3 regions of the Pantoea sp. nfd-35 genome follow, and region 2 is predicted to be linked to each of the others. Evidence: predicted binding sites of a transcription regulator. Region 2 holds the regulator's gene; each other region holds the start of a gene.
What was found. The regulator LexA, encoded in region 2, represses DNA repair genes until DNA is damaged. The targets are predictions, from matches to a motif close to TNCTGTATGTACATACAGNA.
Positions count from the first base shown of each region.

Region 1: sulA (SOS-induced cell division inhibitor SulA) is a predicted target of LexA. The motif match lies at 4,690-4,709, and genes of this name have one in related genera.
Region 3: umuD (translesion error-prone DNA polymerase V autoproteolytic subunit) is a predicted target of LexA. The motif match lies at 3,727-3,746, and genes of this name have one in related genera.

Region 1 covers NZ_CP122403.1:2,861,754-2,869,177, reverse strand. The annotation lists gene fabA (bifunctional 3-hydroxydecanoyl-ACP dehydratase/trans-2-decenoyl-ACP isomerase) at 1-181, opposite strand, end outside; gene P9J57_RS13400 (AAA family ATPase) at 250-2,076, opposite strand; gene matP (macrodomain Ter protein MatP) at 2,172-2,642, shown strand; gene ompA (porin OmpA) at 2,753-3,826, opposite strand; gene sulA (SOS-induced cell division inhibitor SulA) at 4,178-4,669, opposite strand; gene P9J57_RS13380 (TfoX/Sxy family DNA transformation protein) at 4,880-5,506, shown strand; gene yccS (YccS family putative transporter) at 5,503-7,424, opposite strand, start outside.
Region 2 covers NZ_CP122403.1:4,196,367-4,203,790, forward strand. The annotation lists gene dinF (MATE family efflux transporter DinF) at 37-1,359, opposite strand; gene lexA (transcriptional repressor LexA) at 1,470-2,084, opposite strand; gene P9J57_RS19435 (diacylglycerol kinase) at 2,191-2,559, opposite strand; gene plsB (glycerol-3-phosphate 1-O-acyltransferase PlsB) at 2,688-5,114, shown strand; gene ubiA (4-hydroxybenzoate octaprenyltransferase) at 5,244-6,128, opposite strand; gene ubiC (chorismate lyase) at 6,140-6,652, opposite strand; gene psiE (phosphate-starvation-inducible protein PsiE) at 6,737-7,147, opposite strand.
Region 3 covers NZ_CP122403.1:2,452,012-2,459,435, reverse strand. The annotation lists gene P9J57_RS11430 (BPL-N domain-containing protein) at 1-164, opposite strand, end outside; gene bla (class A beta-lactamase) at 405-1,286, opposite strand; gene P9J57_RS11420 (LysR family transcriptional regulator) at 1,565-2,452, shown strand; gene P9J57_RS11415 (helix-turn-helix transcriptional regulator) at 2,599-2,877, opposite strand; gene umuD (translesion error-prone DNA polymerase V autoproteolytic subunit) at 3,767-4,186, shown strand; gene umuC (translesion error-prone DNA polymerase V subunit UmuC) at 4,189-5,451, shown strand; gene hchA (glyoxalase III HchA) at 5,600-6,445, shown strand; gene P9J57_RS11395 (TetR/AcrR family transcriptional regulator) at 6,586-7,227, shown strand; gene P9J57_RS11390 (hypothetical protein) at 7,381-7,424, shown strand, end outside.

The sequences.
Region 1 (7,424 bases), 1.3 Mb from region 2:
TATCCAGTTCAGCTTCTACGAAGCCTTTATCGTATTTACCACCGTCTTCGGTCATTTTGACCACGCGGTCCATCATCAGCATATTGCCGGATGGAAGCGGTGGACCATTTTCGCCGAACAGTTCACCGCGACCGGACAGAATCAGGTCTTCTTTGGTATAGGATTCGCGTTTATCTACCATGTTCTTAATATGCCTTCTTTTAGTGAATCACGAATATTAGCGAACAGTTGTACGCTGAGCAAACAGGATTAGCGGTGGTTAAACCAGTTAAGCCAGCGCAGCGGCCAGGATCGCGGTGAGGGCTCAGGCTGATTCATCTGACTGATGCGCTCCTGAATGGTGCGCAGCAGGCATTCGCCTTCGCCGTCTTCCGTATTCCATATTTTCCCCGTAAGCAGCGGCAGCGCTTCATCCGCACTGTCGATCGCCCAGATATGGAAGCGTCCTTCTTCCACCGCGCTCACCACCTGTTGGTTCAGGCTAAGGTGACGAACGTTACAGGCGGGAATAATGACTCCCTGCTGACCGGTTAACTCGCGCTGATGGCAGATATCAAAGAATCCTTCAATCTTCTCATTCAGCCCACCAACCGGTTGCACATTACCAAACTGATCCACCGAGCCCGTAACCGCAATCTGCTGATTCAGTGGCGCACCGGCAAGGGCGCTGATTAATGCGCACAGTTCTGCCAGCGATGCACTGTCGCCGTCAACTTCGGAATAGGATTGTTCAAATACCAGCGAAGCGGAAAAGGGCAGTTGCTGATCCAGCTCCAGTTCAGCAATTAAATAGGCCTGCATAATCATCATGCCTTTCGCATGAATATTGCCGCCTAACTCCGCTTTGCGTTCGACGTCGGTGAATTCACCGTCGCCAGGATGCACCACACAGGTAATACGGCAGGGATCGCCCCAGGCGCGCGGATGACCGGGATATTCCACAACCGACAGGCCGTTTATCTGGCCGACGACCTCACCTTCCGTTTCAACCAAAATCTGTCGTAGCAGGATTTCATCACGCATACGTTCATTAAGGTAGTTTTCACGCCACAGGCGCGCTTCCAGGGCGTCACGCAGCGCTTCAGCACTGAGCGTCTCTCCCATCAACGCGGTCTCGCGCAGCTGGCGCAGCAGCCAGCGAGGGCAGAGCGGAAGCGTATCCTGATCGCCGCTGTAACGTACACCTTCTTTGATGAGTTCGGGCCAGAAGTCTTCGTCGGGTGCAGCAATATCAGCCTGCCCGGCCAGATCGACCGTCCAGCGACACCATGCGAGCATGTCGTCTTCATCCACAATCTGAATATTTTCTTCAAATTCGGTGTAGATCGCCATTTCATGCGCTTCAGCATCCAGCTCCTGAAAATCGGCCAGCGTATCGCGCTCGCCACAGAGCACCAGATTAAGCTTGAGCGGGAGCGGAGGCACGGAAACCGGCAGGGGACGACGTTCGTCCTGGGATTGCCACTCGATGTAGCCTTGCTCAATGCTCTTTTTCAGACGCAGCCACAGCAGCGGCTGAGTGAGTAAAGCACGAAGTGAAAGGACTAACGTTCCGCCATTGGCGCGATGGATCAGCCCTGGTTCAAGTTGGATCCGATCTTTGTGCATCCGCACGCAGCCAAACAGCTGCTCCTGCTCGATCCAGTCAGCATAGTGAATCCCGCCCTGGCTGGTAAAAGGGCGCTGGCTGTCGGTAGGCGGTTGCAACGTGACATTATCGGCCAGAATATGGTAGTCACCGCCTGACAGGGTTGATGACTCACCCATAACGCGTTGAGCCGCCTCTGCTATCAGCGCAAGGTATTCACGGTTTTCCTGGCTGCGAACCAGCAGCAGGGGAAGACCCTGACTTTGATGATGTAAGTGGGCCAGCGCGTTCAGCAGTCGGGGCTGTACCGTTGCCAGGGCATCGGTCTCTTCATCAGCGATTCGGGAGAAAACGGATTGATATTGCGTGCTATCCGGCTGTAAGGTTTGCCACGTAAGTTGAGTGCTGGTCAAAATAATCGCATTTGTCTGTTTTGAGAAAAGCGAGATTATACAGGATTCACCCTGCTTAAGCACTGCAGAGTTCATTCAGATGTTGTGACGCTGGCAGCATGTTTTTCGTTGCTGCATCCGGTAAAAAAGCTGTTATTCTTAGTTTGTTACGCGATCACGATGAGATTCCGATGAAATACCAGCAGCTCGAAAATCTTGAAAGTGGATGGAAGTGGAAATACCTGGTGAAAAAACATCGGGAGGGTGAACTGATCACGCGTCACCTTGAACTTAGCGCTGCGCAGGCCGCGGTGGATAAATTACTGGTGATGGAAAATAATCCGGTAGAGATAAACAACTGGATCAGCCAGCATATTCACCCCGACCTCGATAACCGGCTTAAGCAAACTATCCGCGCCCGGCGTAAACGTCACTTCAATGCTGAGCACCAGCACACCCGAAAAAAATCAATCGATCTGGAATATCTGGTCTGGCAGCGACTGGCAGGGCTGGCGCAACGTCGTAACAATACGCTGTCTGAAACCATCGTACAGCTTATTGAAGATGCCGAACGTAAAGAGAAGTATGCCAGTCAGATGTCAACGTTAAAGCAGGATCTGCAGGCAATATTAGGTCATCCAGGGTCTGAAAAAGAGTCCTGAGTTCACGCGATAGATTACGGATTCAGACTCCGCGATACGGGATGAGCAGCATTGATAAATTCAGGCCAAAAAAAACCCCGCATAAGCGGGGTTTTTTCATAACGGATAACTTAAGCCTGTGGCTGAGTTACCACATCTTTGATGCCTTTAACGTCGATTTCTACACGACGGTCTGGCGCCAGGCAGTCGATCAGGGCCTTACGACCTTTCACGCTGTCACAGGTGTTGCCAGTAACTGGGTTAGATTCACCCATGCCGCGAGCAGAGATCTTGTTAGCAGGGATACCTTTAGATACCAGGTAATCCACTACTGACTGAGCACGTTTCTCAGACAGTTTCTGGTTGTACTGCTCTGAACCGATGCGATCGGTGAAGCCCAGAACAACAACTGAACCGTCTTTAGGATCCATGGAGCTCAGCTGGCTGTACAGCTGATCCAGAGCCTGCTGACCTTCTGGCTTCAGGGTTGATTTGTTGAAGGTGAACAGAACGTCTGATTTCAGAGTGAAACGCTTGGTCTGTACCACTGGCGCTGGAGCTGGTGCTGGAGCCGGAGCTGGCGCAGCAACATCATCCTGACCGAAGCGGTAAGAAACACCCAGGCTCAGCATGCCGTTGTCTGGACGAGCACCAACGGTCTGTGCATCACCGATGTTGTTAACCCACTGGTAATCCAGACGGGTTGCCCAGTTTTTGGTCAGAGCATATTCAACACCAACGGCTGCCAGTGGAGAAACACCGGTGTCGTGGTCGCTGATGCGAGTGCCAGTAGCCAGGTTCTGCTGAGTAGAGTCTGCACGCCATACCATGCCACCCAGGCGGGTATAGATGTCCAGATCGTCTGCGATTGGGTAGCTCAGTTTAGCAGCCAGCTGGATGCCCTGTGCTTTGAATGCGCCATTTACCTGGTTGCCTTTATTAGGCATACGGCCTAACCAGTCATAGCCCAGTTCGAAACCCAGGTATGGGTTAGCCTGGTAACCAGCGAACGCGCCTGCGCCCAGTTGGCTTTCATGAGTTGGACCGTCGTTGTTTTGGTAACCGTTACCGTAGTAACCAGTGTCGTGATACTGAGACCAGCCCAGTTTAGCACCGGTGTACCAGGTGTTATCTTTTGGGGCGGCCTGCGCTACGGTAGCGAAGCCAGCCAGTGCCACTGCAATTGCGATAGCTGTCTTTTTCATTTTGCGCCTCGTTATCATCCAAATAGGCAATGAGCATAAAGGTTGCTCTTGGTTTAATCCTTCGCCGGGTCAAAACGCTCGCTTATGACTCTACCGCAAAAAACGGAGGTTATTGAGCACCCTGGCGAGATAAAGTCTACAACGAGATTGGAAACTTACAAGTGTGATGTGAGGCACTTATGTAAAAAAACAGTGTTTTATACATAAATTCTAACAATTTACCCTGAACTTCTGTGAGGTGCTTACCCCACAAAATGGGGGCTAAGCCGTTGTCATTGCTGGGGGGAGCAGAATCAGTGCCTTAGCCTTAAGCGAGATAAAAAACTGCTTGAGATAAATCTCATTTTTTACTTAATGAAACAAATCAGACTGAATTTTTAGCGAGTTTTCTGGTCTTACTGCCGTTTTGAGGGTTTCACCCGAGCGTAAAATCAGCCCCAACGCCTTTCCTTCCGCTGCTGCCCGTTCAAGTTCACGACGTTCGTCCACGTCTAATTCATAAGGAATCCAGGCCAAAACCACGCTGTAATTTCCTGTGCGCAGCGCTTTGATCATCGCTTCAACGGCATTGTAACGTTCAGCATCGGCGATATGCATACTTTTCTCAAGTGGCAAACCGGCTTCCTGCATCCAGACCCGGCTCAACTTGTGCGCGGGGGTTAACCACAGCTGCCAGCGAGACTGCTGGCTTAATTGCTGAAGCAGCGGTAACAGCAGCATCTGCATCATGCCGGGTTGTTCGCTATAGCGTAATTCAGTAATCCAGCCTTTATGAGTAGCCGGAACAGAGGACGAAGCGTAACGGTGAGCAGAGCATACATTACTGGTATGTTGGGTGCGCATAAATTAATCACTCAGCAGTTGACTGTATGGATGTACAGTAATGGCATCCTGGATAAAGATCAACCTGAATTTCTGAAAACGCCTCGCAAAATTTGCATCAGCTTGTCTTTAAACGGATTTATTCATTGAACCTCTAACTGAATTTAATTATCTTCTAACCCCCTGAATAGTAACATTTTTAGCAGGCTTTTGTTACAAGGAGGTGATGAAATGAAGAAACAGAAGCGGATAATTTTACGCTCAATACAGCAGTTGGCCCCGCTGGGCAAAATTGAATCCCGTACCCAGTTCGGTGGCTACGCACTGGCTGTTGAACGCGTGGTTTTTGCGCTGGTAAAAGAAGACGAACTCTACTTACGTGCCAGTGAAGCATTACGGGAATATGGGGCAAAGCAGCCGCTGGAACCCTTGACATTCCATAAACGGGGTATTGCAGTAAGCCTCAACTATTTTAAGGTAGACGATCGCCTGTGGGCGCATCCGGAGCATCTGGTTCGCCTTTCTGCTGCGTCTCTGCAGACCGCCCAACGTGAGCACAATGAGCGGCTGGGTAAGGTGCGGTTAAAAGACTTACCGAACGTCAGCCTGCGACTGGAAATGATGCTGCATGAGATAGGTATTTGTACCGTCAAACATCTGCGTGAAACGGGGGCCAGGCAGTGCTGGTTAAGGCTGCGGCGCAATAATCAACACCTCGGCCTTAAAACCTTATTAGCGCTTGAAGGGGCGATTTCCGGCCATCATCATGCGGCGCTGCCACAAACCATTAAAACCGAGTTAGGAGAATGGTATCAGGCCGCACTCAGTACGCCGGAATGTAAAGAAAAAGGCCGTTAGCGCCTGTCCAGCGAGCGTCGCAGGCGCGCAATGTCGGGCATCAGGGCAACCAGCAAGCCCAACTGTTGCAAAACCAGCGGCGCACGCGGATCGGGCTCGGCGGTCAGTTGCGCGATGCGCTGCACCAGCTCCATACGCATTTTCTCTGCCCGGCTGTCGCTGACGACATCCGTCTGCAGCACATCTTCAACATAACATACTGTGTCGTCGAGCAGGGCCAGCAGGGCTGGTTGGGTCACTTTGTCGCGATGAGCGCCCAGAGCGGAGATATAGCTCAGGAAGGAGTGATTCAGGCAGAGTAACTGAAATGCCGACTCCCTGAGCTTAGTGCTGGTACGGGGTTCGCTGCTCATATTTGATACCACCGATGCCAGCTCAGCATCGGCGTTGTGGGCGTCACGTCGCGCAATACGATAAGCAAGACGATTGTCTTTGCCCTGATGGTACTGCTCCATGATCGCATCAAGATAACGGCAGTTGGCATTAAGCGTGCGAGTGGCAACGGCCGGAAGCTGACGAAAACGCCAGTCAGGCCAGATAAAGCTCACGGCGAGCCAGGCCAGCGCACAGCCCAGTAAGGTGTCCACTACCCGCGGCAGCGCGACCTCAAATCCCTCACCCAGCAGATTAAAACAGAGCAGAACCAGCAGGGTGATAAACAAGGTGGCATGCGCGTATTGCACCTGGCGGAAAGCAAAGAAGAGTACGCCCGTCACGACAATCAGAAACAGCTGGCCTTCTACTGAGGGCACCAGCCAGAGCAATGGCAACCCAATGGCAATGCCAGCCAGCGTGCCGCCGATGCGCAGTGCCAGCCTGCGCTGGGTCGCGCTGTAGTTGGGCTGGCAAACGAACAGGCTGGTTAACAGAATCCAGTAGCCTCGTTCCAGACCGGTAACCTGAATGAATCCGTACCCGGTGCACATTACCACTGACATTCTGACAGCATGACGGAACAGGGCCGAAGAGGGCGTCAGGTGGCGGCTGAAGCGCAGCTTGATGTCGCTCCAGCCGCTGATCTCTTCACGTGACAGCATGTTGTCGCTGTGCTGCGGATCGTCGGCCAGTGCCTGCTCAGATTCGAGAGAAGCCAGTTGCGCATCAATCGCCTGCAGATTACGTAATAACCAAAACAGGGCCCGGGTATGCGTGGCATCCGGATGGCTATCTTCAAGGCGTTGAATCGCATTATGTAAGCGCTCAAAAACACGCTCAAAACGACTGTCATGTTCCCAGCGTTCGCGCAGTAAAACTGACCGGGCCAGTTGCCGACAGGCCTGAGCCTGCATATTCAGCAGGCGCTGAAAGCGGAACAGAATTTCGTTATAGCGCCAGTTGCCGCGCAGTAAATGATACTGGAGATGAGAAGAGCTGGCGCGTTCGTGGATATCCTGAGCAACAAAATAGTAGTGCAGACTGCGTCGGGTACCACGTGAGCCCCTGTCGCCGCGTAAGCGGCTTTGCAGTGTGGTTTTGGTCAGATTAAGCTGGGCGACCAGCTGGCTGTTCACCATCGCCGCCTCAACAAACGTGGCATCATCCTGCGCATCGGCGTCCGGATCAAACAGGTTAGCTTTGGCGTCCAGGTATTGCGCTAACTGCGAGAAACTGGCTGCCAGCTGCTCCTGAACCGGGCGAACGGGAAACATGACGTGGCCCAACAGCGTCAACAGATTATACCAGAGCGCGCCGACCAGCAGCAGGATGGGCTGCAGATACCACTGGGAAAACAGTCCGATGCCCAACATGGTGTAAACGGCAATCAGCAAGGCGCCGAAAGCAATGGTCGCATAGCGCTGCCCGAGGGCGCCCAGCAAAATAAAACCCCAGGTGGAGATCGCCAAACCGATAATAAAGGCCAGCGGATGGGGAAAGAGCAGTTCCACTGAAACCGACGCAACGCAAAAGCACAACAGGG
Region 2 (7,424 bases):
TATTATGTATCCTGCGTCATAATTCCGCCTGAGCGTTCAGGCATTGAACCAGGTGCCATTACGCCAGTGCTTCCGCCAGACCAGCCACAAGGATAAGCCACGCAGGGCCAGGAAAACGGCGATAGCCAGCCACAAACCATGGTTGCCCAGCCAAGGCAGTGTCGTGAGCGTCAGGAAGTAACCCAGCGCAGCCACTGCCATGCTGTTACGCATTTCTCTGCCCCGCGTTGCGCCAATAAACATGCCATCCAGTAGATAGCACCAGACGCCGATCAGCGGTAACACCATCTGCCAAATCAGAAAACTATCGGCCGCCTCTTGCAGTGCACGAATAGAAGTCAGCAAAGTCACGATCTGATAGCCAAAAAAAGCATAGGCCAGCGAGAAAAACAGCGCCACTAACAGGGCTTGGCGACAGGCAGACAACCATACCTGCTGCAGTCGGCTACCGTCTTTTGCCCCGTGTGCTTCGCCAGCAAAGGCCTCGACGGCATAGGCAAAGCCGTCCAGGGCATAAGCGGTAAAAGTAATAAACATCAGAAGGATAGCATTTACCGCTACCACATCCGGGCCAATACGGGCACCCAGTACGGTCAGCGAGGCAAAGCAGAGCTGCAAGAGCAATGAGCGCAGTAAGATATCGCGGTTAAGGCGAAGAAGGCGGTGAATATCGCCACGCCAGCTGCGGGTGAGCATATCAAACCTGATACCACGGAGCTTTAATACGCGCCACACCATCGCCATACCGACCAGCAACGTCGCGTATTCTGCCAGCGCGGTGGCGGTGGCGGCACCGGCCACGCCCCAGTGCAGGCCCAGAACCAACCAAAGATCTAACAGGATATTGATGACATTCCCCACCACCAGCAGGATGACGGGTGCCCGGGCATACTGAACGCCCAGCAGCCAGCCCAGGATTACCAGGTTAGCCAGCGTTGCGGGCGCGCTGAGCCAGCGAATATGAATAAACAGGGCAGCCTGTTCCAGCACCGACGGATCCCCACCGACAAAGCGGGTCGCCAATGCGGTGACGGGATAGCGGAGGAAGATAAACAGGATGCCGACCACCAGGGCGATGATCAGTGGCTGTGTCAGCGCACGCGCCAGCGCGGTCTTATCGCCCGCACCGAATGCCTGTGCCGTTAAGCCCGTAGTGCTCATGCGTAGAAAAAGCAGCAACATGAAGACAAAGCTGGTGACGGTCGTGCCGACGGCGACGCCGCCCAGATAGATCGGACTGTCGAGATGACCAATAACGGCCGTATCGACCAGGCCGAGCAAAGGAACCGTAATATTTGACAGGATCATGGGCAGCGCTAACCGCCACAGTTTTTTATCGGTAGCCGTCAGAAAGCGCATTCGTAAATCCGTGCGATGAACCGCCGGGGTTTCAGGTCAACCCACAGCGGAAAAGTAAGGACAAGCAGGGGAATAGTAAGATTGACGAAAGCCGACAATCTTAACCGGTTTTACAGCCACTCACCGTTACGCACAATGCCCACGGCCAGACCTTCAACGGTCAGTGACTGGGCACGGGTGTCAACAACGATAGGCTCGAAATCATTGTTTTCAGGTAAGAGATGCACCACAGAACCCTGCTTTTTCCAGCGTTTTACCGTGACTTCGTCATCGATGCGCGCCACCACAACCTGACCATTGCGCACGTCCTGCGTTTTGTGTACGGCCAGCAGATCGCCATCCATGATGCCGATGTCTTTCATTGACATACCGCTTACGCGCAGCAGGAAATCGGCTGAAGGCTTGAACATGTCGGGATCCACTTTGTAATGCGTTTCAATGTGTTCCTGAGCCAGTAATGGCTCACCGGCGGCAACACGACCGATCAGCGGCAGGCCGTCTGATGGCTCTTCTTCCATTAACAAACGGATACCGCGGGACGCACCAGAGACAATTTCAATCACGCCTTTACGCGCCAGTGCTTTCAGGTGTTCTTCGGCCGCATTGGGCGAACGAAAACCGAGTTGTGCAGCAATTTCTGCACGCGTTGGCGGCATGCCTGTTTGATTAATGTGGTCGCGAATCAAGTCGTAGACCTGTTGCTGCCTGCTGGTTAATGCTTTCATCCCGCCCCCTGGTTGTTTATACAGTCGCTGTGAGTATATACAGGTATTGGTGAAATGGAAACCAAAACTCAGGTCAAAATCAGTTATTTGAGCCGAGATGGAACGCTTATCGCAAATGCGACCAAAGCAGCGTTCCCCAGACAAAAAGGGCCAGTAATATTGCGATAAAAACGGCAGCGGATCCCATGTCTTTTGCCCGCCCGGCAAGCGGATGACGCTCCTGGCCTGTGCGGTCTACCACGGCTTCTATCGCGCTGTTCAGGACTTCGACAATAATCACCAGCACGACAGAACCAATCATCAGGATGCGCGAAACAGTATCGACATCCAGCCAGCAGGCCAGGATAATCGCCACCACTGCGGCAACCGCTTCCTGACGAAAAGCGGCTTCGTGCTGCCAGGCAGCACGCAGACCTTGCCATGAATAGCCGGCCGCTTTCACAATACGGTTAAGGCCGGTGGCATTATTTGTCATAATAAAGGAACTCTTTTCAAAGGATTGACGTCAATATTGGGCAGCGCACAATTGTCGCTGTCACAGATTTTTGCTGCGCTTTCTGATAAGCTTGCGCCGCTTTGCTAACAAGAGGCTTCATATTGTCTATGTCAGGTTGGCGTATACTTTTTTATAAATTACTGAATTTACCCCTTTCGTTTCTGGTAAAGAGTAAGGCCATTCCGGCCGATCCCGTATCCGAACATGGGCTGGATCCTACCCGGCCTATTATGTATGTCCTGCCTTATGATTCAAAGGCCGATCTCCTCACTTTGCGTGCGCAGTGCATCCGGCACGATCTGCCCGATCCGCTCTCACCACTGGAGATTGACGGGGCCCTGTTGCCGCGCCATGTCTTTATTCACGACGGTCCGCGCGTGTTCCCCTATTTCGTGCCCAGCGTCGAGTCGGTAAAAATCTTCCACGAATATCTTGATCTGCACCGCAGTAATCCTGAGCTTGATATTCAGATGTTACCGGTTTCAGTTATGTTTGGTCGTGCACCTGGCCGGGAAGTGCAGGGTGAAGACAATCCACCGCATTTGCGCTTGCTTAACGGCGTACAAAAATTCTTTGCCGTGCTCTGGCATGGACGTGACAGTTTTGTGCGCTTCTCACCGACCGTCTCTCTGCGTCGTATGGCGACTGAGCACGGCACGGATAAATCCATCGCCCAGAAACTGGCCCGGGTTGCCCGTATCCACTTTGCCCGTCAGCGTCTGGCGGCTGTTGGCCCGCGCCTTCCCGCGCGCCAGGATTTGTTCAACCGCCTGCTGCAATCGAAGGCGATTGAAAAAGCGGTAGAAGACGAAGCCCGCAGTAAAAAGATTTCCCATGAGAAGGCGCAGCAGAACGCCATCGAGATGATGGAAGAGATTGCCGCCAACTTCTCCTATGAAGCCATTCGCGTGACGGACCGGGTAATGGGCTGGCTCTGGAGCCGCCTCTATCAGGGTATCAATGTGAACGGCGGTGAGCGCGTGCGTCAGTTGGCGCAGGACGGACACGAGATCGTTTATGTGCCCTGCCACCGCAGCCACATGGATTACCTGCTGCTGTCTTACGTGCTGTATCACCAGGGGCTGGTACCGCCGCACATCGCCGCCGGTATTAACCTAAATTTCTGGCCTGCCGGGCCGATTTTCCGCCGTCTGGGTGCCTTCTTTATTCGCCGTACCTTTAAGGGCAACAAGCTCTACTCCACCGTTTTCCGCGAATATCTGGGCGAGCTTTTTACCCGCGGCTATTCCGTCGAGTACTTCGTTGAAGGCGGCCGTTCACGTACTGGCCGACTGCTGGATCCTAAAACCGGGACGTTATCCATGACGCTGCAGGCCATGCTGCGCGGCGGTACGCGCCCTATCACGTTAGTGCCTATTTACATCGGCTATGAACACGTCATGGAAGTGGGAACCTACGCGAAAGAACTGCGCGGTGCCGTTAAAGAGAAAGAAGGCTTTATGCAGATGGTGCGCGGCTTGCGCAAGCTGCGTAACCTCGGCCAGGGATACGTGAATTTTGGTGAGCCGCTGCCGCTGATAAATTATCTGAACAAGCGCGTTCCTGAATGGCGGGATTCTATCGATCCCATTGAAGCCCAGCGCCCGGGTTGGTTAACCCCAACGGCGAATGATATCGCGGCCACCATCATGGTGCGAATCAATGAAGCCGGCGCGGCGAATGCCATGAACCTGTGCGTGACCGCCCTGCTTGCTTCACGTCAGCGCTCACTAACTCGCGAGCAGCTGATTGAGCAACTGGAGTGCTACACCCAGTTGCTGCGCAATGTGCCCTACTCACCGGATGCAACATTGCCAGACATGTCCGCCGAAGCCTTGCTGGACCATGCCCTTAGCATGAACAAGTTCGAGAGTGAGAAAGACAGTATTGGTGACATCATTATTCTGCCGCGCGAGCAGGCCGTGCTGATGACCTACTACCGTAATAACATTCATCATATGCTGGTGATGCCAGCGCTGATTGCGGCGATTGTGCAGCAGCACCGTAATCTGAGCGAAGCCGAACTGCTGCGTCAGGTCAGTCTGATTTACCCCATGCTGAAGAGCGAACTGTTCCTGCGCTGGAGCAATGACCAACTGCCGCAGTTGCTCACTGATTTGTGCCAGGAACTGACGCGTCAGGGGCTGATTACCATTGAAGCGGGCCTGCTGTCGTTCAATACCGCGCGTTACCGTACGCTTCAGCTGCTGGCCGCAGGTGTACGTGAGACGCTGCAGCGCTACGCCATTACTTTCTCCATCCTGAGTGCCAAGCCCACCATCAACCGTGGCACGCTGGAAAAAGAGAGCCGTACCCTGGCGCAGCGTCTGAGCGTGTTGCACGGCATTAACGCGCCGGAGTTCTTTGATAAAGCGGTGTTTTCCTCACTGGTGCTTACACTGCGTGATGAAGGCTATATCAGCGACAGTGGCGATGCAGACGTGGCGCAGACACTGGCGACCTGGCATATCCTGGCTGAGCTGGTTACCAGCGATGTACGCATGACCATTGAGAGCGCTGTCGCGCACGATTAACGAGTCAGCGACAACGAAAAAGGCGACCATTGAGGTCGCCTTTTTTATCCGCGTGCTGGCATGGCGCAACTACCCGCTTTGACCCACTTTCCAATCCACAAGCTGGCTGTGATGTCCTGTCAATGGCGTTTAAAGAAGCTGTGAAAACGGCGGCGTATTCATCAGCACGCCCAGAAACAGAACCAGTCCTACGTAGTTGTTGTTCAGAAAAGCGCGGAAACAGGCCTGGCGATCGCGCTCTGCGATCAGCTTTTGCTGATAAACAAACAGCCCGCCAGCCAGCAATAGTGTCCAGTAAAACGCCCCGTTCAGATCCAGAATCATCCCTACCCACGCCATGAGTACCAGCGTCGCCAACTGCAGCAAACCAATAATGAATTTGTCGTAGCGGCCAAACAGTATCGCCGTTGATTTAACGCCAATCTTCAAGTCATCATCGCGATCGACCATGGCATATTGCGTGTCATAGGCCACCGTCCAGCAAATGTTAGCCAGAAATACCAGCCAGCAGACAAGAGGTAAGGACTCACTAACTGCTGACCATGCCATGGGAATCGCCCAGCCAAATGCCGCGCCCAGCACCACCTGCGGCAAATGCGTATAGCGCTTCATAAACGGATAGACCCAGGCCAGTGCCAGGCCCACGACCGAGAGCATGATGGTCATCAGGTTCATGCTCAGCACCAGGGCAAAGGCAATCAGTCCTAACACCACAAATAAGTATTTGGCCTCTTTCGCAGTGACGGCACCGCTTGCCAGCGGCCGGTGCTTCGTGCGCTCGACATGACCATCGACCTTGCGATCGGCATAATCATTGATGACACAGCCTGCGGCGCGCATAACAAATACCCCGGCGACAAACACCGCCAGTATGTGTAGGGGCGGAACAGCCATCTTTGCCAACCACAGCGCCCACAATGTTGGCCACAGCAGCAGCAGAGCGCCAATCGGCTTATCAATGCGCATCAGGCGGCTGTAAGCCTGCCATTTCGTCATGTTTTGTGTGTTCTGCACAGGTCAAACCCTTAACCTTGATCACGATAGAGCGGCGAAGCCGGTAAAAACAGTTCCGTTAACAGCAGCGGTTTCCCTGACAGTCGCAGGCGCGAGCGGCGTCCCCAGAGCGCATCAACGCGGCCAGGCTCAATGAAATCGCGGGTCAGCGTTGATGACGAGAACAGATAACGCCCCAGCGGGCGCGTACCGAGTTGCTGTAACATCGCTTCCGGGCCGTTGAGGGTACTTTCTGGCACCAGCGTGCGCCCTGCCAGCCAAGGTTCCTCATCCCCGTAGAGGATGACTTCTCGCAGCCAGAAACGCTGATCGGCAGGGAGTAATGCCCCTTCATCGCCGAGTTCATCGGCGGAGATAAAGCCCTCACGTACAGGTTCCACCCTGACCTTCTGGCAATGCTGTTCAAAACGTCGCGTCATGGAATCCTCTTCCATTAGCCAGTCACGAAGCGGTTGCGTCAATGCGGCATCGTCCAGCGCCAGCCAGTTAAGTGAACGTAACGAACGGAGCGGGTCTTGCGTCATGGCACTTTCCCCTAAAAATTTTCAGAGAGGTAGTTTAGCGCAGAGCGATACGAGGAACACCCGTCCTGAATGCTGAGAACGTGATTACTCGCGTTTAAGCCGGTTACTGTTTGCCAGCCACAGCGTGATCACCAGCAGCAGGATGGCCGCAGAGTAGCACAGCGTATCAAAGGGATTTTTATGGTCGACGATGATCAGCCTGATGATGGCCGTAATCCCGATATAGACAAAATAGCGCAAGGGAAAATGGTAGCCCGACTGAAAGTACTTCACGATGAGTGCAATGAACTCAAAGTAGAGAAAATAAATCACAATGCCCTCAATTAGCAGGTAGGAGGACGCCTGCTCACCGGTGCTAAACAGCACATTGGCCAGATGTACCGTCTCCTTGCCCAAAAATACCATCAAAATGAAGGCCAGGATCAACAGCCCCGCGTTCAGCACCCACTGCATCAGGCGCGCAATCTTCTGTGCTGCAGGATTTTTATCACTCATGTCACGCCTCGAGAATCGAATGGAGTTCGGTTAGCGTTATCATGCTTTAGTGTGACCTAAATCACAATATAGCCGTCAGGCTTACCGCATCCGCTGCCCTCTCCGACACAACGTTGAGACGTGCCGTGTTCCCTGTCAGGCAGGGTGAATTCCGTCTCCCAAAGGCGGAATGACACAGCTGTACAGGCCGGTTTTTTATTGCTGTGTTGCTGCGGCTCACATCGGCCCGTTACGGCGGCTGATTTTCGCCGTGCCGCGGGTTGTTAAGCCTGTCATC
Region 3 (7,424 bases), 1.7 Mb from region 2:
TCAGAACAGCCCTCACAGCCTGCCGCACCGCGATAAACGGCAACGTTTAGCGGAGTTTGTGCCGCCAGGCTAACGCCGGATGCGACGCTCAATGCAAACAGCATCGCGGTGAAAATCCCGCGTCGATAGCGGACACGTTGTGATGCGTCAGAAGCGAGGCGCATGTTGCATTTCCTGTCAGACAAAGAAAGAGACGATTTCCGTAACGGCTGCTGCCGCAACGGAAAGCAGGTGGGCTCAGGCAGCGTGCCAGGCCGACATCAACATACCGCAATCTGATGTTCTTGAGCAACTGCTCAATTCAGGGCGGTGATTATCCCGCACTAACCCTTTTGGCCGACGAGACGCTTGAGCACACCGCCGCCAGCGGGGTGGCGGTGTGCGCAGTCGCGCGCTGAACGCCCTTATTTGTTGTACCCTGAGGCGACAATTTTCGCTGCACCCGCCAGCACATCTTTACGCGCAGCGGCGTGCTTATCAGGCTGGGTGTAATAGGTTACCAGCACCAGCGGTGCATGATGCGGTGGCCAGATGACGGCAATATCATTGGTGGTGCCGTAATCACCGCTTCCGGTTTTATCTGCAACCGTCCAGCTGGCGGGCAGGCCAGCGCGTATGCTGTTAGCACCCGTTGTATTGCCTTTCATCCAGTCGGTCAGTTGCTGACGTTGCGCGGGTGCCAGCGCCTTGCCCAGCACCAGCTTTTTCAGGCTTTGCATCATGGCATCAGGCGATGTCGTATCACGCTTATCACCCGGGATAGCAGTATTCAGCTCCGGTTCTTTGCGATCGAGCCGAAAGGTGCTGTCGCCAATGCTACGTGCAAACGCATTGACCTGTTGCGGGCCACCCAGGCGGATCAGCAGTGCGTTCATGGCGGTATTATCGCTGTATTGCAGCGCCGCCGCGCTGAATTCTGCTACCGTCATGGTGGCGCCGACGTGTTTTTCAGTGATGGGGTTATAGTTAACCAGGTCGGCTTTATGAATGGCGATTTTTTCACTCATCAATCCGTCCGCGCTTTCGCTTTTTTTCAGGATGGCCGCAACGGCGAAAACTTTACTGGTGCTGCATAGCGGAAAGCGCGCATCTCCCCGGTAGGTGAAAACGGCGCCATCGGCGGTGTCGGTTACCGCCACACCCAATCGTCCGCCCGCATTTTTTTCCAGCTGTTGGATGCCGCGTTGCAGTGCGGCCTCGTCAAAGCCGGCCTGGGCGGCAAGCGGCATCGCGAGTGCCAGCAGGGTAACGGCCGTGCTGGCGCGTCGTCTGAACAGATGAGTCATAGTCAATCTCCACTGATGAATGCCCGCCTCGCTGAACAGAGGCAAGGCATAACGGTTAGCCGCATCGTTGCGCGGTCAGGATTAAACGAAAAGTTGCCCTTCAGCCCCTCGTTAAACTTATGTCGCTTTAAAAGATGTCTCGCGCCAGGGAAGCTGTTCGCTGAGGCCTGCATCCTGCTATAGCACGTTTTTTCTGAAGAAAAGCATTAGCGGAGGAGATGGTAGGGGATTTCAAAATTCCGACAAGCGAGATAATTTGAGAGGAGCCAAAAGAATTTCTGGGGGTAAATGTGAAACATGATGTTCCGCTTAACGCACTTCGGGCTTTCGAAGCCTCCGCCCGCCACCTGAATTTTACCCGCGCGGGCCTGGAGCTGTTTGTCTCTCAGGCCGCCGTCAGTCAGCAGGTCAGACTGCTGGAAGAACGACTGGGCGTCGTCTTATTCCGCCGGTTGCCGCGCGGTCTGGAGATGACGGATGAGTCCAGGCTGCTGTTTGCTGAAGTGTCAGAAGCCTTCACGCAGCTTGAAAACGCCTGGCGTCGTTTCGAAGGGGGCGAATACCGAGAGGTGGTGACTGTCGCCTGCGTGGGGACTTTTGCATTGGGCTGGCTGTTACCCCGGCTTGAGGCGTTCCGTCAGCAGCATCCGGCGCTGGAACTGAACGTACGCACCAACAATAACGTGGTCAACCTGGCGGGCGAGGGCGTGGACTATGCGATTCGGTTTGGCTCTGGCGCCTGGCCCGCCACGCAGAATGAACGGCTGTTTACGGCTCCGCTTACGGTGCTCTGTCGCCCCGACGTTGCCCGCCGCCTGCAACAACCCGCCTGCCTGTTACGGGAAAATCTGTTACGTTCCTACCGGGCTGATGAGTGGGACAGCTGGTTTACGGCAGCGGGGATCACACCGCCCAGGATCACCGGCCCGATATTTGACTCGTCACGTCTGATGATTGAGGCCGCGTTTCATACGGGCGGCGTTGCGCTGGTGCCGGCGTGCATGTTCCAGCGTGAACTGGATGCCGGTACGCTGGCCCGTCCTTTTGCGCTAGAGATTGATGTCGGCAGCTACTGGCTAACCTGGCTCCGTTCAAAGAAGATGACGCCATCGATGGAAATATTTCGTGAATGGATAGGGCGGCGGGCAACAGGCGAAGGCGAATAGCCGGATAAGCCCGACAGCCTGTTGTGAATAACATTACTCGGGTCGAGGTAACCCGCGTTAACCGGATTAAGACAGCAAGGCGGCCTGTGAGCCGCCAGCGGTTTTTTCACTGGCCCCCTTCGTCACAGGCGTAAAAAAACAGGGATTCATTTTATTATGCCCATTCTGCGTTCAGGAATGCTCTGCGCCGCTTTTTCATTTTCGCTGGTTTCCCGGTAATTAAGAAACCAGATGATAAACTCACTGTTATTTTTCACGCCAAGCTTTTTCATGACACGTTGCTTAATATAATATGCAGCGTGCACGGGAAGCGCCATCCAGTCTGCTATTTTATTCATTTCCATTCCCGTCATAAAAAACCACGTTAATGAAATTTCATCGGTTGTTAAAGATACTTTCTGTCCGTGACGGTTTTTTAATTCCATGCTGTGCTCCTTTCCCTTATAAGGCTGTCAGGTCAGGGCGCATCATAGCGCCGGGCGGCGGTGAGAACACTTCACGTATTCTTTACTTATCTTAATAATTATATTAACAGTTAAATCAGATGTTTATATGTCTTCATCAGATCTGATCTACGCAGGCATGATCAGAAGCAGTCAGGAAAAGCATCTCTTACCGCACCGCGATATCGGGCGCGCCCCGCCGGGGGCCAGCTGAAACGGCTTATCACTGACGGGCCAGGTTTCTGTGATTCCGCTTTATCGAACGGTGTGCTGTGCGTGCGGGGATAAATACCCTGTCCTGGCATCAGGCCGGGAAGAATAATAAAAACGGCCGGAGGTTAACGCAACAGGCGGCGCCTTGTGTCTTTCATGTTGTGTCTTTCATCAAATCGCTATCTGAATAGCGATACGTCGGTATTAATATAAGGCATAACGACAATCATTATTTGCAGTTTATTATTGGCAGAAAATTAAATCAGTCAGCGCCAGAATACAAATGCTGTCGATGTTTACGCTTCCGTTCATCGGGACCAAACAGAAAAGCGCGTTAATTAACGGGAAACATGCAGGTGAACGGCCCACTGAAATACCGTGCGTGTGACCGTTTCAGGGTCGTGAACATGACGCAGCCACGGCGTCAGACAAAAAGCGCGCCACGAACGAACAGGTTCAGGCGCAGAGAAAGCCGCAGGTGAAAGAATGACCTGAATGCAGGATTGCTGAACAGTTGCGTAAAACCTGCCCGGCGCGGCTGCAAAAAAATCTGTATCCACATCAACCGCTTCATATAAACCCTTGCCATTTCACTTGATCAAACCCGTTGATCGCGATTACTGTAATTATATACAGTTATTTTGGAAGGGAGGTAAATGTGGAGCTTATCAGGCCAGCAAACGTCAGTGCGTTACTCGCGTTGCCGCTGTTTATGGAGCGGGTGCCATGTGGTTTTCCATCGCCGGCTCAGGACTACGTAGAGCAACGTATTGATTTGAACAAGCTGATCGTTCAGCACCCCAGTTCGACCTATTTTGTACGGGTAAGTGGAGAGTCGATGACCGGCGCAGGCATTAATGACGGCGATATGCTGGTGGTGGACAGCGCGCTAAGAGCCTCGCATGGCGATATCGTGGTCGCCTCTGTCGAGGGGGAATTTACCGTTAAGCGTCTTCAGCTTCAGCCCTGTCTGCAACTGATGCCGATGAACCGGCAGTTTAAACCGATTGCGATTAGCACGGAGGATGCGCTGGAAGTGTTTGGTGTGGTGACCTATGTGATCAAGTCGGTTTATTAATCATGTTTGCGCTGGTAGACGTGAACAACTTTTATGCCTCCTGTGAAACGGTGTTTCGGCCCGATCTAAAAGGAAAGCCCATTATTGTGTTATCTAACAACGATGGCTGTGTGATTGCACGCAATGCGGAGGCAAAAGCCCTGGGCATTACGATGGCCGTGCCCTTTTTCAAAATGCGGGAGATTATTGCCCGTCACAACGTGCAGGTTTTTAGTTCCAACTACGCCCTTTATGCGGATATGAGTACCAGAGTGATGACGCTGCTGGAGGAAATGGCGCCCTCGGTAGAGATTTATTCCATTGACGAAGCCTTTCTGGATCTGACGGGCGTCAGTCACTGTATGTCGCTCGACACCTTCGGCCGCGAGATCAAAACCCGAATAAAAAAAGAAGTTCATCTCAATGTGTGCGTCGGCATTGCCCCCACCAAGACGCTGGCAAAGCTGGCTAACCATGCCGCAAAAAAGTGGAGTAAGACAGGCGGTGTTCTGGATTTGTCCAACAGAGATCGACAGAAAAAGTTGCTTTCACTTGTGCCGGTCGCCGATATATGGGGCGTTGGCAGACGGCTCAGCCAGCGACTTGAGGAAATGGGGATTAAAACGGCAGATGATTTAGCCTGCCAGAGCACCAGCCTGATTCGTAAAAATTTCAGCGTGGTGCTGGAGCGCACCGTAAGAGAGTTGCGCGGCGAACCCTGTCAGGATCTGGAGGCGCTCGAACCCACCAAACAACAGATTATGTGCTCACGCTCCTTCAGCAGTCGCCTGTCAGACTATACGCAGGTGCGGCAGGCCGTCTGCACCTACGCCGAACGTGCGGCCGAAAAACTTCGCAAAGAAAAACAGTACTGCAGACAGATCGGTGTGTTTTTGCGCACCAGTCCACACGCGCCCGGCGAAAATTTTTACGGTAATCAGGCCACGGGGCTACTCCTGACGCCGTCTCACGATACGCGCGACATCATCCGGGTGGCGACCGAGATGCTCGACTATATCTGGATAGAAGGGCATCGCTATATCAAGGCCGGCATTGTCCTGAGTGATTTTTTCGACCATGGCGTAACGCAGCTGGATCTGTTCGACGAACGATCGGTTAACCCCGGCCGTAACGATCTGATGCAGGTGATCGATTTGATTCACAAAGAGGGCAAAGGAAAGATGTGGTTTGCCGGGCAGGGGACGGAAAAACGCTGGGCTATGAAGCGCGAGATGCTGTCGCCGGCTTACACCACCCGCCTGAACGATTTGCCCGTGGTGAAGTGACGGCGGCCGTCGTGACATCGGTTTCAGGCGCGGTCATAAGACGGAATGCTCTCATAAAGGGTCCGTTTTGTGCTGCCGCTCTGCGTAAACCAGGCTTTCTGGTCTAGGATGAAACAGGTATTCATTCGCCCTTAAGGAGAGCATTGTCATGTCAGAACTCAGTAAATCTCCAGTGGCCGATCAGGCTGAACATAACGCGTTTTTCCCGTCAGCCTATTCTCTTGACCAGTTCACCAGCCCTAAATCCGATCTGAGCGATGCTGAATACGCGCAACCGTACTCAGGGCACAAAAAAATTCTGGTCATCTGCGCTGACGAGCGCTATCTGCCGCTGGATAACGACACGCTGTTTTCAACCGGGAATCATCCCATTGAAACCCTGCTGCCGCTGTACCACCTGTATCAGGCCGGCTTTCAGTTTGACGTGGCCACGCTGTCCGGACAGATGGTGAAGTTTGAACACTGGGCAATGCCCCAGCAGGATGAGGTGGTGGTCGGATTTTACAACCATTGCCTGGCGCTGTTCCGTTCACCTTTAACGCTAAGCGACGTGGTGGCATCACTTACGCCTCATTCAGACTATGCCGGTGTGTTTATTCCGGGGGGGCACGGTGCGTTGATTGGGTTGCCAGAAAGTGAGGCGGTCGCAGAGGCGATTCGCTGGACGCTGGCAAACGATCGTCATCTGATATCGCTATGCCATGGCCCGGCAGCGTTTCTTGCGCTGGGTAAAGGGGAAAACCCGCTTAACGGCTACGCTATCTGCGCATTCCCGGATTCAGCGGATAAGCAAACGCCCGATATCGGCTATATGCCGGGGCATTTAACCTGGTATTTTGGCGAGAAGCTTCAGGCAATGGGGCTCACGCTGGTCAACAGTGATATCAAAGGCACCGTACATAAAGACCGTCGGGTATTAACCGGCGACAGCCCGTTTGCCGCCAATGCGTTGGGTAAACTGGCTGCAGAAGCATTACTTAACGCTAACCGCTAAAGGCTCGCACCTGCGCCCTGAGCGGTCGCCTGCAATGCCTTCGTGCAGGCTTCTGCATCAGGGCTGGGATTCGGGGTATACTTGTGATCCACGCCTGAGATACAATCACGGGTGCATATCGTTTTCGGCCAGTGCCGAAGATGTCGCCTTTCACATTGGTCGTCATGAACAGCCAGCTATCTACAGCCTGTAAACACAGAGAACGCGGTCGGCCCAGAGAGTTCAATATGGAACAGGCTCTGGACAAGGCAATGATTGTGTTTCGGCAAAAAGGCTATCATGCCGCATCGCTGGCCGATCTCGGTGAAGCAATGAACCTCTCTGTCGGCAGCATCTACAAGGCTTTCCAGGATAAGCGTTCATTGTTTTTGCTGGTCTTTCAGCGCTATATCGCCGTTCGCAATGCGGATTTGCGGGAGCGGCTGGCTCAATACGCCACCGGCCGCGCGAAGCTAAGCGAGCTGTTGCAGTTTTATCTGGACTCCTCTCGTGGTGGTGAAGGGCGCACCGGCTGTCTCGTGGTCGGCAGCGCCATTGAGCTACAGGTGCTCGACGCAGAGCTGTCGCAGTTGGTTGCCCAGGTGATCAACCGCAATAAGCACTTTCTGATGTCATTACTGGAAGAAGGGCAGCACGATGGCTCAATATCCGCCGATCTTGATATTGAAACGGCCGCAGGCCTGATTTTGCGTATCGCATTTGGCATGCGCGTCACGGGCAAGGTCGCCGATGTTGCCAATGAGCAAGCGACCATCGCCCTGGCCTTGAAAATACTGGATTAACATTTGTCTATTTAGGAAGCGAATATTTCCTAAATTATAGCGCGAAGATGACAGCTAACGCATGAGATCTGATGCGCTAACAGGACGAATGGAAAAGCGCCATTTTGATAAACGAATGAATATTAAATGAAAAGTAAAGTTTGAGGAAAATGCGTGAAACAAAACAGGACAGAGATCGGTGAAGAAATACACGCGCT